DNA from 4 places in the Burkholderia sp. NRF60-BP8 genome. Region 3 is predicted to be linked to each of the others. Evidence: riboswitches for the same ligand, from Rfam matches in the RefSeq annotation. Region 3 holds a riboswitch; each other region holds the start of a gene.

Region 1 (2,194 bases), on a different replicon from region 3:
GCCGAACGGAGTGTCTTACGGGATGTAAGGCGAGCGGCGGCATGCGAAGCGTCGGGGGCGCATCGTCCGCTCACATAGTGAACACGACAGCGGCTTACGCGCCGGTGTCGCGCGAGTCATCGTCCGTCGCGGCCAGGGTCCAGCCGGCCGGCGACGCGACGAACGTCGTGCACGACAGCGGCGCGACGTGGAGGCGTATGGCTGCCCCGGTACCCATCCGCAGCACATGCGCGATGGCCGCGCGGACGATCGGCGCATGCGTGATCGCGACGACGTCGCGATCGGGCGGCAGTGCGCTCAACCATGTGCCGACCCGACGCGCGGCACCGTCGAACGATTCGCCGCGATGCGGCGACGCGGACGGTGTGCCGATCCACGCCGCCAGTTCGTCGGGCAGGTCGCGCGCGAGATCGTGCAGCCGCTTGCCGCGCCAATTGCCGTAATCGATGTCGCGCAGCGCATCGTCGATATCGGCGTGCAGTCCGAGTGCATCAACGGTCTGCCTCGCGCAGCGCGCCGGGCTGCACAGCACGAGCGAGCCGGCACCGACCGTCCAGCGGCCGCGCAGCGCAGTGGCTTCGGCCAGCCCGTGCGCGTCGAGCGGATCGTCGTCGGGAAACGTGCCGGTGCGCATTGCGCGGGTCGATGCGTGTGCGATCAGGCGCAGCGAGGCATGCATGTTCATGTCGGTTGTCGGGCGATCGGGAGCGGTGCGCACTTGCCGTGTGTCATCGCTTCAATACGCGAACGTTCGCGCGTACAATTCGCCCGATACGAAGCGCGGAAGCCGGTGCAATTCCGGCGCGGTCGCGCCACTGTAACCGGGGAATCGACGATCCCGGAAGTCAGACCTGCCTTCGTACCCATCCATCATTTGTCGGGGCGCGATTCCCCTGAGGTGCATCCATGAGCGAAGCAGTGCTGAAGCCGGCGGTCGTGCCGGCGCCCATTCCCGTCCGTGAACTGTTGCCGTGGGCCGTGTTCGTCGGCCTGATCCTGCTGCTCGCACTCTATTTCGTCGGCGCGGAACAGGGCGCGACGTCGCTCGTGCCGGGCATGTACGTCCACGAATTCGTCCACGACGGCCGCCATCTGCTCGGCTTTCCCTGCCACTGACGCGGAGTAACAAGATGGTCGGAAAGCTGCTCATGCGCGGGATGCTCGCAGGCATCGCCGCGGGGCTTCTCACGTTCGGGTTCGCGAAAATGGTCGGCGAACCGCAAGTCGATCAGGCGATCTCCTTAGAGGAAAAAACCGCCGCCGCCCAGGGCGAGGCGCCGGAACCCGAGCTGGTCAGTCGCCACACGCAGGCCGGCCTCGGGTTGCTGACGGGTGTCGTGACCTACGGCGCGGCATTTGGCGGGCTGTTCTCGCTGGTCTTCGCGTATGCATACGGACGAGGCAGTCGCCTGCCGGCACGGCCGCTGGCCGCGTGGCTCGCGCTGGCGGCGTTCGTCGCGCTCGTGATCGTGCCGAACCTCAAGTACCCGGCCAACCCGCCGTCGGTCGGCGACCCCGACACGATCGGCTATCGCACCGGCCTGTTCTTCCTGATGATCGCGATCTCGGTCGCGACGATGGTGTTCTCGGTCGGCGTGCGTCGCCATCTGCTGGCGAAGCTTGGCCAATGGAACGCGTCGATCGTCGCGGGGCTCGTGTTCGTCGCGATCATCGCGGCCGTGCAGATCGGGCTGCCGTCGGTCAGCGAACTGCCGGCCGATTTCCCGGCGGCCTTGCTGTGGAAATTCCGCGTGGCGGCCATCGGCATGCAGGTGATCATGTGGACGACGATCGGCCTGCTGTTCGGCGCGTGGGTCGAGCGCGGCGAACGCGCGGGCATGCGCGCCGCCTGACGCGCGAGGCAACCGGACGCGCCTAGCGCAGCATGCGCGGCGCGCTCCATGTCGATTCGCGCGCCAGCGCGACGAACGCGGCCAGATAGTCGATCGACGCGTCCGCTTCGCGGATGCCGAGGAAGATCTGCTTCGCGATGCCCTGCTTGCCGAGCTTGACCGGCACGACCGGCATCCGGTCCGCGTACTCGTCGGCGAGCCATCGCGGCAGCGCGGCCACGCCGCGCCCGCTCGCGACCATCTGCAACATGATGTCGGTGGTCTCGATCGACTTGTGTCGCCTCGGCACGATGCCGGCCGGCGTCAGAAACTGGTTGTAGATGTCGAGCCGGTCGGTTTCG
Region 2 (2,194 bases), 900 kb from region 3:
CCGCCCGCAAGCATCGCGGCCGGCAGCAGCATCCGCTGGTCGTTGCCGAACGCGAGCCGCAACCCATGCGGCACGACGAGCCCGACGAAGCCGATCGTACCGGCCGTCGTCACGGCGGCCGCGGCGGCCAGCGACGCGACGAGATAGATCCGCACGCGCAGGCGTGCGACCGGCACGCCGAGCGCGAGCGCGGTCGCGTCGCCGCGCAGCAGCACGTTCAGTTGCGGCGCGGCCGGCAGCGCGACGCATGCGCTCAGCAACAGCGCGCCCCACGCGAACCACGGCGCCGTCGCGCCGTTCAGGTCGCCCGTCAGCCAGAAGATGATGCCGCGCAGCCGCGCGTCGGGCGCGAGCGACAGCAACAGCGTGACGAGCGCGCCCCACCCCGCCGCGATCACGACGCCCGTGAGCAGCAGCCGCGGCGAGGCGTCGCGCGATTCGCCGCGCCACAGCTCGCGCCTCGCGAGCCCGAGCACGAGCGCGACCGAGACGAGCGAACCGGCGAACGCCGACGCGTCGACGAGCCACCACGCGCCGCCCGCGATCATCGCGACGAGCGCGAAGCCGGCCGCGCCGCCGGACACGCCGAGCACGTACGGCTCCGCGAGCGGATTGCGCAGCAGCACCTGCAACAGCGCACCGGCCAGCGCGAGCAGCGCGCCGCACGCGAAACCCGCGAGCGCGCGCGGCAGGCGCAGCGTCCGGACGATATCGGCGAACAGGGTATCGCCGCCGTGCGGCACGAGCGACGCGAGCGCCTGCCACGGCGACATCGGCACGCTGCCGATCGACAGCGACGCGACGAACAGCAGCGCGACCGCGGCGGCCAGCGCGGCCCAGATCGCGGCGGCGCGCGCGGCGCTCATGCCGCGCCCGGCCGCGCGCACGACGCGCGGCACATCCGCTTGCGGGAGCCGGCCGGGCGCGACGGCGGCGCGTGGCGGACGATTGGGGTCGGCATCGAAGAAACGTTCCGTGAACCGTTGCGCGTCCCGCTTCCCCGCAGGCCGCGTGTCATGGAGCCCGTGCGGGCTCCCCGTCTCGGCCGGTATCCGGGCTGGCGGCGGTCCGGCTCGCCTTCCCGCGCGATGACGCGCAGTGGCCCGCGCCCGCATGCGACTGCATGCGAAACGCGCCCGAGCCGGCCTGCGTCACGCGACGCGGCCGCTTACCGTTGCGGGGGCAGCGCAGGTCGGCGCGCTCCTGGAGCCCGCACCCTGCTTCCCGTTTAACCGCGCGTCCTGCGCGCGAGCACCGAGGCGGCGCCAGTTTAGGAGCCGGTCGCGCGAGCGTCAAGGAAGCGTCCGGACCCGCGCGGGACGCGCCTATTCGCGGCAAGAAGCAGGGGTGTTACGACTGGAAACGTTACAGATGTCGGATTGCGCGTTATTCCGCGCTAAAATGCTGGGTCTTTAGAGGACGCAGCAAATGCTCAACGAACTCGAAACCCTATCTCAAAATATTGGCCGTCTGATTTCGCTGAACAAGCGCTATCACTCGGAACGGCTCGCGCTCGAGGAGCAGGTCGCGCAATTGCGCGCGGAAGCGGACACGGTCCGCGCGGAGCTCGCGCAGCTGCGCGACGAACGCAATGCGCTCGCGGCCGAGCGCGACACGTTGTCGGCGAAGATCGACGACGCCCAGGTGAAACTGAACGCGATTCTCGAAAAGCTGCCGCGCTCGAAGGGCGCGGAGCAAGCCGACAACCAGCTCGACCTGCTGGATGCGCAGGCGCGCACGGATGGCGATGACACGGCCAGCCACGGAGAACATGCATGAGCACCAAGCAGATCGAAGTCTCGATTCTCGGTCAGCCCTATCGGCTCGCCTGTTCGGCCGAGACCGAAGCGGCGCTGCTCGAAGCGGTCGCGCGCGTCGACGCCGAAATGTCGAAAATCCGCTCGAACAGCTCGGTGCGCGGCACCGATCGCATCGCGGTGATGGCGGCGCTGTCGCTCGCATCGGAATTGCTGCGGCTGCAAACGAGCGTGCGGCATGGTGAAGCGTTTCCGGCGGAGGAAATCCGTCGTACAATGCACCAGATGAACGAACAGCTCGGCGCGGTGCTCGCACAGCACGAGACGCAGTAACGTTTCAAACGATGCGTCGATTCCCCTTGATCTCGACGGTCAACGGTGGTCAAATTGGCGCATCGAATCACAGTTCAGTCAGCTTCCCTGCCTGGTTCGCCAAG
Region 3 (2,194 bases):
CGAGCGCGACCGTCACGCCGTCCCGGATGGATTTGGGGCCGAGCAGCCGGCCGTGCGGCGCGGCGAGCTGCGCGCACGGCTCGGCCACGCCCGCGATGCCGAAGCGCGCCAGCGCGGCGCCGGACGGGCCGCTCGCGGCCAGTTCCGGACGGCTCGCGAGTTGCGCCGCATCGAATGCGACGAGCGGCCAGCCACGGCGTGCGCACAGCGTGCGCAGCGCCCGGGCGCGTGCCTTGTCGGCGAGCGTCGCGACGAGCGCCGGTTCGGCGGCCGGGTAGCGCGCGAGCGCGGCGCGGATCGCGGCATCGAGTTGCGCGGCCGTGACGCCCGCGCGAAAGCCGATGCCGAGCGCGACGCGCATCATGCGCAACCGCCGAGCGCCGCACGCACCGCCGGATCGTCGGCGAGCGCCGCGACGCGGCCGATCACGACGATCGCCGGCGAACCGATACCGGCCGCACCGACACGCTCGACGAGCGTATCGAGCGTCGCGAGCAGGTGGCGCTGTTCGGGGCGCGTGGCGTTCTCGATCGCCGCGCACGGCGTATCGCCGGGCAGGCCGCCGTCGCGCAGCGCCGCGGCAATTGCGTCGAGGCGACGGATGCCCATGTAGATCACGATCGTCATGCGCGTGGCCGCGAGCGCGCGCCAGTCGGGCTCGTCGGCTCCCGCGCCGTGGCCGGTGACGAAGATCACGCCCTGCGCGTCGCCACGGTGCGTGACCGGGATGCCGAGCGCGGCCGGCGCGGCGATACCCGCGGTGACGCCGTTGACGACTTCCACCGGAAAGCCCGCCGCGCCGAGTGCGACCAGTTCCTCGCCGCCGCGGCCGAACACGAACGGATCGCCGCCCTTGAGCCGCGCGACGCTGCGGCCCGCGCGCAGGTGCGCGAGCAGCGCGGCGACGATCGCCGCCTGCGGCGTCGACGCATGGCCGCCACGCTTGCCGACGTGCTCGATCAGCGCGTCGGCGCGCGCATGGCGCAGCACGTCGGGGTTCACGAGATCGTCGACGAGCAGCACGTCGGCCGCGCCGATCGCGCGCACGGCTCGGAGCGTCAGCAGATCGGCGTCGCCGGGGCCCGCGCCGACGAGCCATGCGCGGCTCATCGCGCGCGGCACGGCGCGCACCGTGTCGACACAGTGGAACAGGGAAGGCGGGCGGCGCATCGGCGGCCGGCGAGCAGGCAGTGCATGACGGATCGGGCGAAACCCGCGCGAACGCGGGTGGAATGCGCACCCCATCCGTCCCCCGCGGACCGGGCGTTCGGCGAGCATCGCGCTCGCCCCTTGCGTCGGCCGGTATCCGGGCTGGCCGCTTGCCAGACCGCAGCCTTCCCGCCCGGTCGAAGGGCAGTGGCATCGCGGGCGGCCTGGGCGCACGTGCGAAAAAAGCGCGTTGCGCGGGCGGCGTACCGTTGCGGGGACAGCACAGGCCGGGCGGACATCCGCCTCCTGTTTCCCGTTTAACTGCATGCGCGGAATGCGCATGCGAGCACCGAACGCGGCGCATACGATAGCACAGGCGTGCCAAGCGCGAGCTGCCCGGCGGACCGGTCGCGCGAGGCGTCGGCGCGGCCCGCGAGGTCAGAACTTGTACGCCGCCGTCAGCGTGAACGTGCGTGGCGAACCGGGCATGATCTGCGCGAGGCCCGTCGCATTCGCGTAATAGTCGCGATCGGTCAGGTTGACGGCCGCCAGCGTCACCTCGAGGTCGCGCGTGCGATATCCGGCCTTGCCGTCCCAGCGGACGTATGCGGGCAGTTCGAGCAGGTTGTCGCGATCGGCGTAACGCGCCCCTTCGTACACCAGCCCGAGTTCGGCGAAAAATCCGCGCAGCGGCGCATGGCCGACGAACAGGCTGCCGTTCGACCCGGACACACCCGCCGACCGCTTGCCCGCGTACTTCGGCTCGGCGTCGACCACCCGTGCGTGTTGCCAGCCGATGCCGCCGCGAACGAACCAGTCGCCCGCGAGCCGGCCGGCGACGCCCAGTTCCAGGCCGCGATTGCGCTCGAGGCCGTTGAGGTCGAAGAACCCGGGCCGAACCGGATCGGCGACGCGGCGGTTGTACAGATCGAGCTGGAACAGTGCGAGCGTCGTGCTCAGTGCGCCATCGCGCCAGTCGCTTTTCACGCCGATCTCGTACTGGCGGTTGTATTGCGGGCCGAGATCGTTGGCGTTGCCGCGCGCG
Region 4 (2,194 bases), on a different replicon from region 3:
TCGCCGCCGCCCTGGCGGCCGTTTCCCTGTCGGCGTTCGCTCAACCGGGCGTGACGACATCCGTTTTTTCCGCCGCGTCGCCTCACCCCGCGGTCGGGCACGCGATGCACCGTTCGTCCGCCGCATTGCCGCCCGCCGGCTTCGTGCTCGCGAAGATCGATCAGAACAATACGCCGCCCAACCGCGGCGGCGACCCGGGCGGCCGCGCACATGCCGGCACGCATATGTAACGACACGCGCCCGACCGTCGACATTCGGCGCGACGGCAGCCGGCTCCGGCGCGACGGCATGCGGTCGAACCCGGCCGTTTCTTCAGACCTGAAACGCGCTCCGGGCACGTCGAACGAAAGGATCCGGAAAGCCGACGCCGATCGATGACGTTTTTTCGCATCCGCGCGCAGACGAACGATTGACGTGCCTACATGCACGCCATTACCCTTGCGCGCTGATGGTTCCCAGGGATGGGATCAAAAGGGAACGCAGGCGAGGCAACGCCTCGAATCTGCGGCTGCCCCCGCAACTGTGAGCGGCGAATCCGTGCCACCGCGTGCCACTGGGAAACCGGGAAGGCCTGCACGGATGGCGACCCGCGAGCCAGGAGACCTGCCATCGACCCGAGGTCCAGCAGCCGCACCGGGCGGGGTGTCCCGATGTGCAAGCACCGCCGTTGGCGGCCGCCCGTTGCATGGACGACCCGACCTCAGGATCCGTCAGATGTCCATCGTTCCCGAATCCGCTTCCCGGCCGGAAGCGTCGCACCGACACGCCGTCGGCATGCGCCCCCCGTCCGCCTTGCGCTCACGATCGCCGTACCCGCTTCACGCTTTGTCCCGCCGCCTCATGACCATTCGTCACCTGCTCGCCACGTCCGTCGCCACCGCGCTGTTGTCCCCGCTCGCCCACGCGGCCGGCGACACGGCGCCTGCACGGCCCGCCGCGCCCGCCGACGGCACGGACCTGCCGACGATCAGCGTGACCGACACGCGGCACCTGCCCGAATCGTTCGACCGGCGCTATGCGTCGACGCAGGTGCTCACGCGCGAGGATCTCGACCGGCTGTCGCCGACCGACCCGAGCATCACGCAGGCGCTCGCGACGCTGCCGGGCGTGACCGTCGCGCAGAACGGCGGGCCCGGCTCGTCCGCGTCGGTCAGCATTCGCGGCGCGTCGGCGAGCCAGGTCGCCGTGTTCATCGACGGCATCCGGATCGGCTCGCCGACCACCGGCATCGCGCCGTGGGCCGACCTGCCGACCGAAGCGTTCGAGCGCGTCGAAGTGATCTCCGGCCCGGCCGCCGCATCGTTCGGCAACAACGCGATGGGCGGCGTCGTGCAGTTGTTCACGCGCCGCGCCGCCAACCAGCCGAACCAGACCACCGTGTCGTTCGGCGGCGGCTCGAACAAGACGTTCGACACGCAGTTCCGCACGTCGGGCACGGTGCCGTCGACGGGGCCGCTCGCCGCGCTCGGCGGGCTCACCTATTCGCTCGGGCTGCACGACTACAACACGGCCGGCATCGACGCGACGCGGCCGTTCTTCTACGGCCACGAAGACGGCCGCAATCCGTATCACGCGCAGGATCTCGATGCGCGGCTCGGCTATGCGCGCGACAACTGGTCGATCTCGACGTTCGCGCTGTATCACCGCTCCGATCTGTCCTACGACAACAGCGGCTACGCGAATCGCGAGCTGGACCATCAGTTGACGACCGGCGTTGCGTTCCATCTCGACATCACGCCCGATACGCAGTTCGACCAGTCGCTCGGTTATGCGAACGATCGCCAGTTCATCCATGCGGACAACCCGGCTCTCGCGACGGACCAGATCAACTCGCAGCGGATCAGCACGTCGACGTCGCTGACCCATCAGGAGCACGGGTTTCACCTGTTCGGCCTGCCGCTGTCGGGCGAATCGAAGCTCGCCTACGACTTCACGCGCGAACAGGCGTTCCTGCCGGTCGACATTCCCGGCGGCGTGCCGACGCGCAACGACTCCGCGTTTTCGCTGCACCAGTCGGCGACGCTCGGCAGCGTGACGATGTTCGTCGCCGGCCGTCACGAGATCATCGCCGGGCAAGCCGTGAACACCGGCAACGCCGCGCTGTCGTGGGCGATCACACCGGTCTATACGGCGCGCGTATCGTACGGCAATGCGTTCCGTCTGCCGACGTTCAACGACCTGTACTACCCCGGCT

Evidence for each region. A riboswitch is a leader RNA that binds a small molecule or an ion and turns the genes downstream of it on or off. The one in region 3 is predicted to bind cobalamin.
Region 1: it holds a riboswitch for cobalamin, as region 3 does, so the genes downstream of both, WS54_RS11240 (CbtB domain-containing protein) here and cobA (uroporphyrinogen-III C-methyltransferase) in region 3, are expected to answer to the same signal.
Region 2: it holds a riboswitch for cobalamin, as region 3 does, so the genes downstream of both, WS54_RS25825 (FecCD family ABC transporter permease) here and cobA (uroporphyrinogen-III C-methyltransferase) in region 3, are expected to answer to the same signal.
Region 4: it holds a riboswitch for cobalamin, as region 3 does, so the genes downstream of both, WS54_RS06775 (TonB-dependent receptor domain-containing protein) here and cobA (uroporphyrinogen-III C-methyltransferase) in region 3, are expected to answer to the same signal.

The regions. Positions count from the first base shown of each region.
Region 1 is NZ_CP013372.1:2,433,520-2,435,713, reverse strand. Features, by position in the region: gene WS54_RS11245 (histidine phosphatase family protein) at 95-685, opposite strand; cobalamin riboswitch at 735-873, shown strand; gene WS54_RS11240 (CbtB domain-containing protein) at 907-1,116, shown strand; gene WS54_RS11235 (CbtA family protein) at 1,131-1,853, shown strand; gene WS54_RS11230 (LysR family transcriptional regulator) at 1,876-2,194, opposite strand, start outside.
Region 2 is NZ_CP013373.1:2,655,247-2,657,440, forward strand. Features, by position in the region: gene WS54_RS25825 (FecCD family ABC transporter permease) at 1-866, opposite strand, end outside; cobalamin riboswitch at 1,027-1,274, opposite strand; gene WS54_RS25830 (ATPase) at 1,429-1,779, shown strand; gene WS54_RS25835 (cell division protein ZapA) at 1,776-2,090, shown strand; RNA gene ssrS (6S RNA) at 2,172-2,194, shown strand, end outside.
Region 3 is NZ_CP013373.1:1,759,971-1,762,164, forward strand. Features, by position in the region: gene WS54_RS21525 (cobalamin biosynthesis protein) at 1-364, opposite strand, end outside; gene cobA (uroporphyrinogen-III C-methyltransferase) at 361-1,170, opposite strand; cobalamin riboswitch at 1,281-1,519, opposite strand; gene WS54_RS21535 (TonB-dependent receptor) at 1,588-2,194, opposite strand, start outside.
Region 4 is NZ_CP013372.1:1,469,416-1,471,609, forward strand. Features, by position in the region: gene WS54_RS06770 (hypothetical protein) at 1-230, shown strand, start outside; cobalamin riboswitch at 433-625, shown strand; gene WS54_RS06775 (TonB-dependent receptor domain-containing protein) at 841-2,194, shown strand, end outside.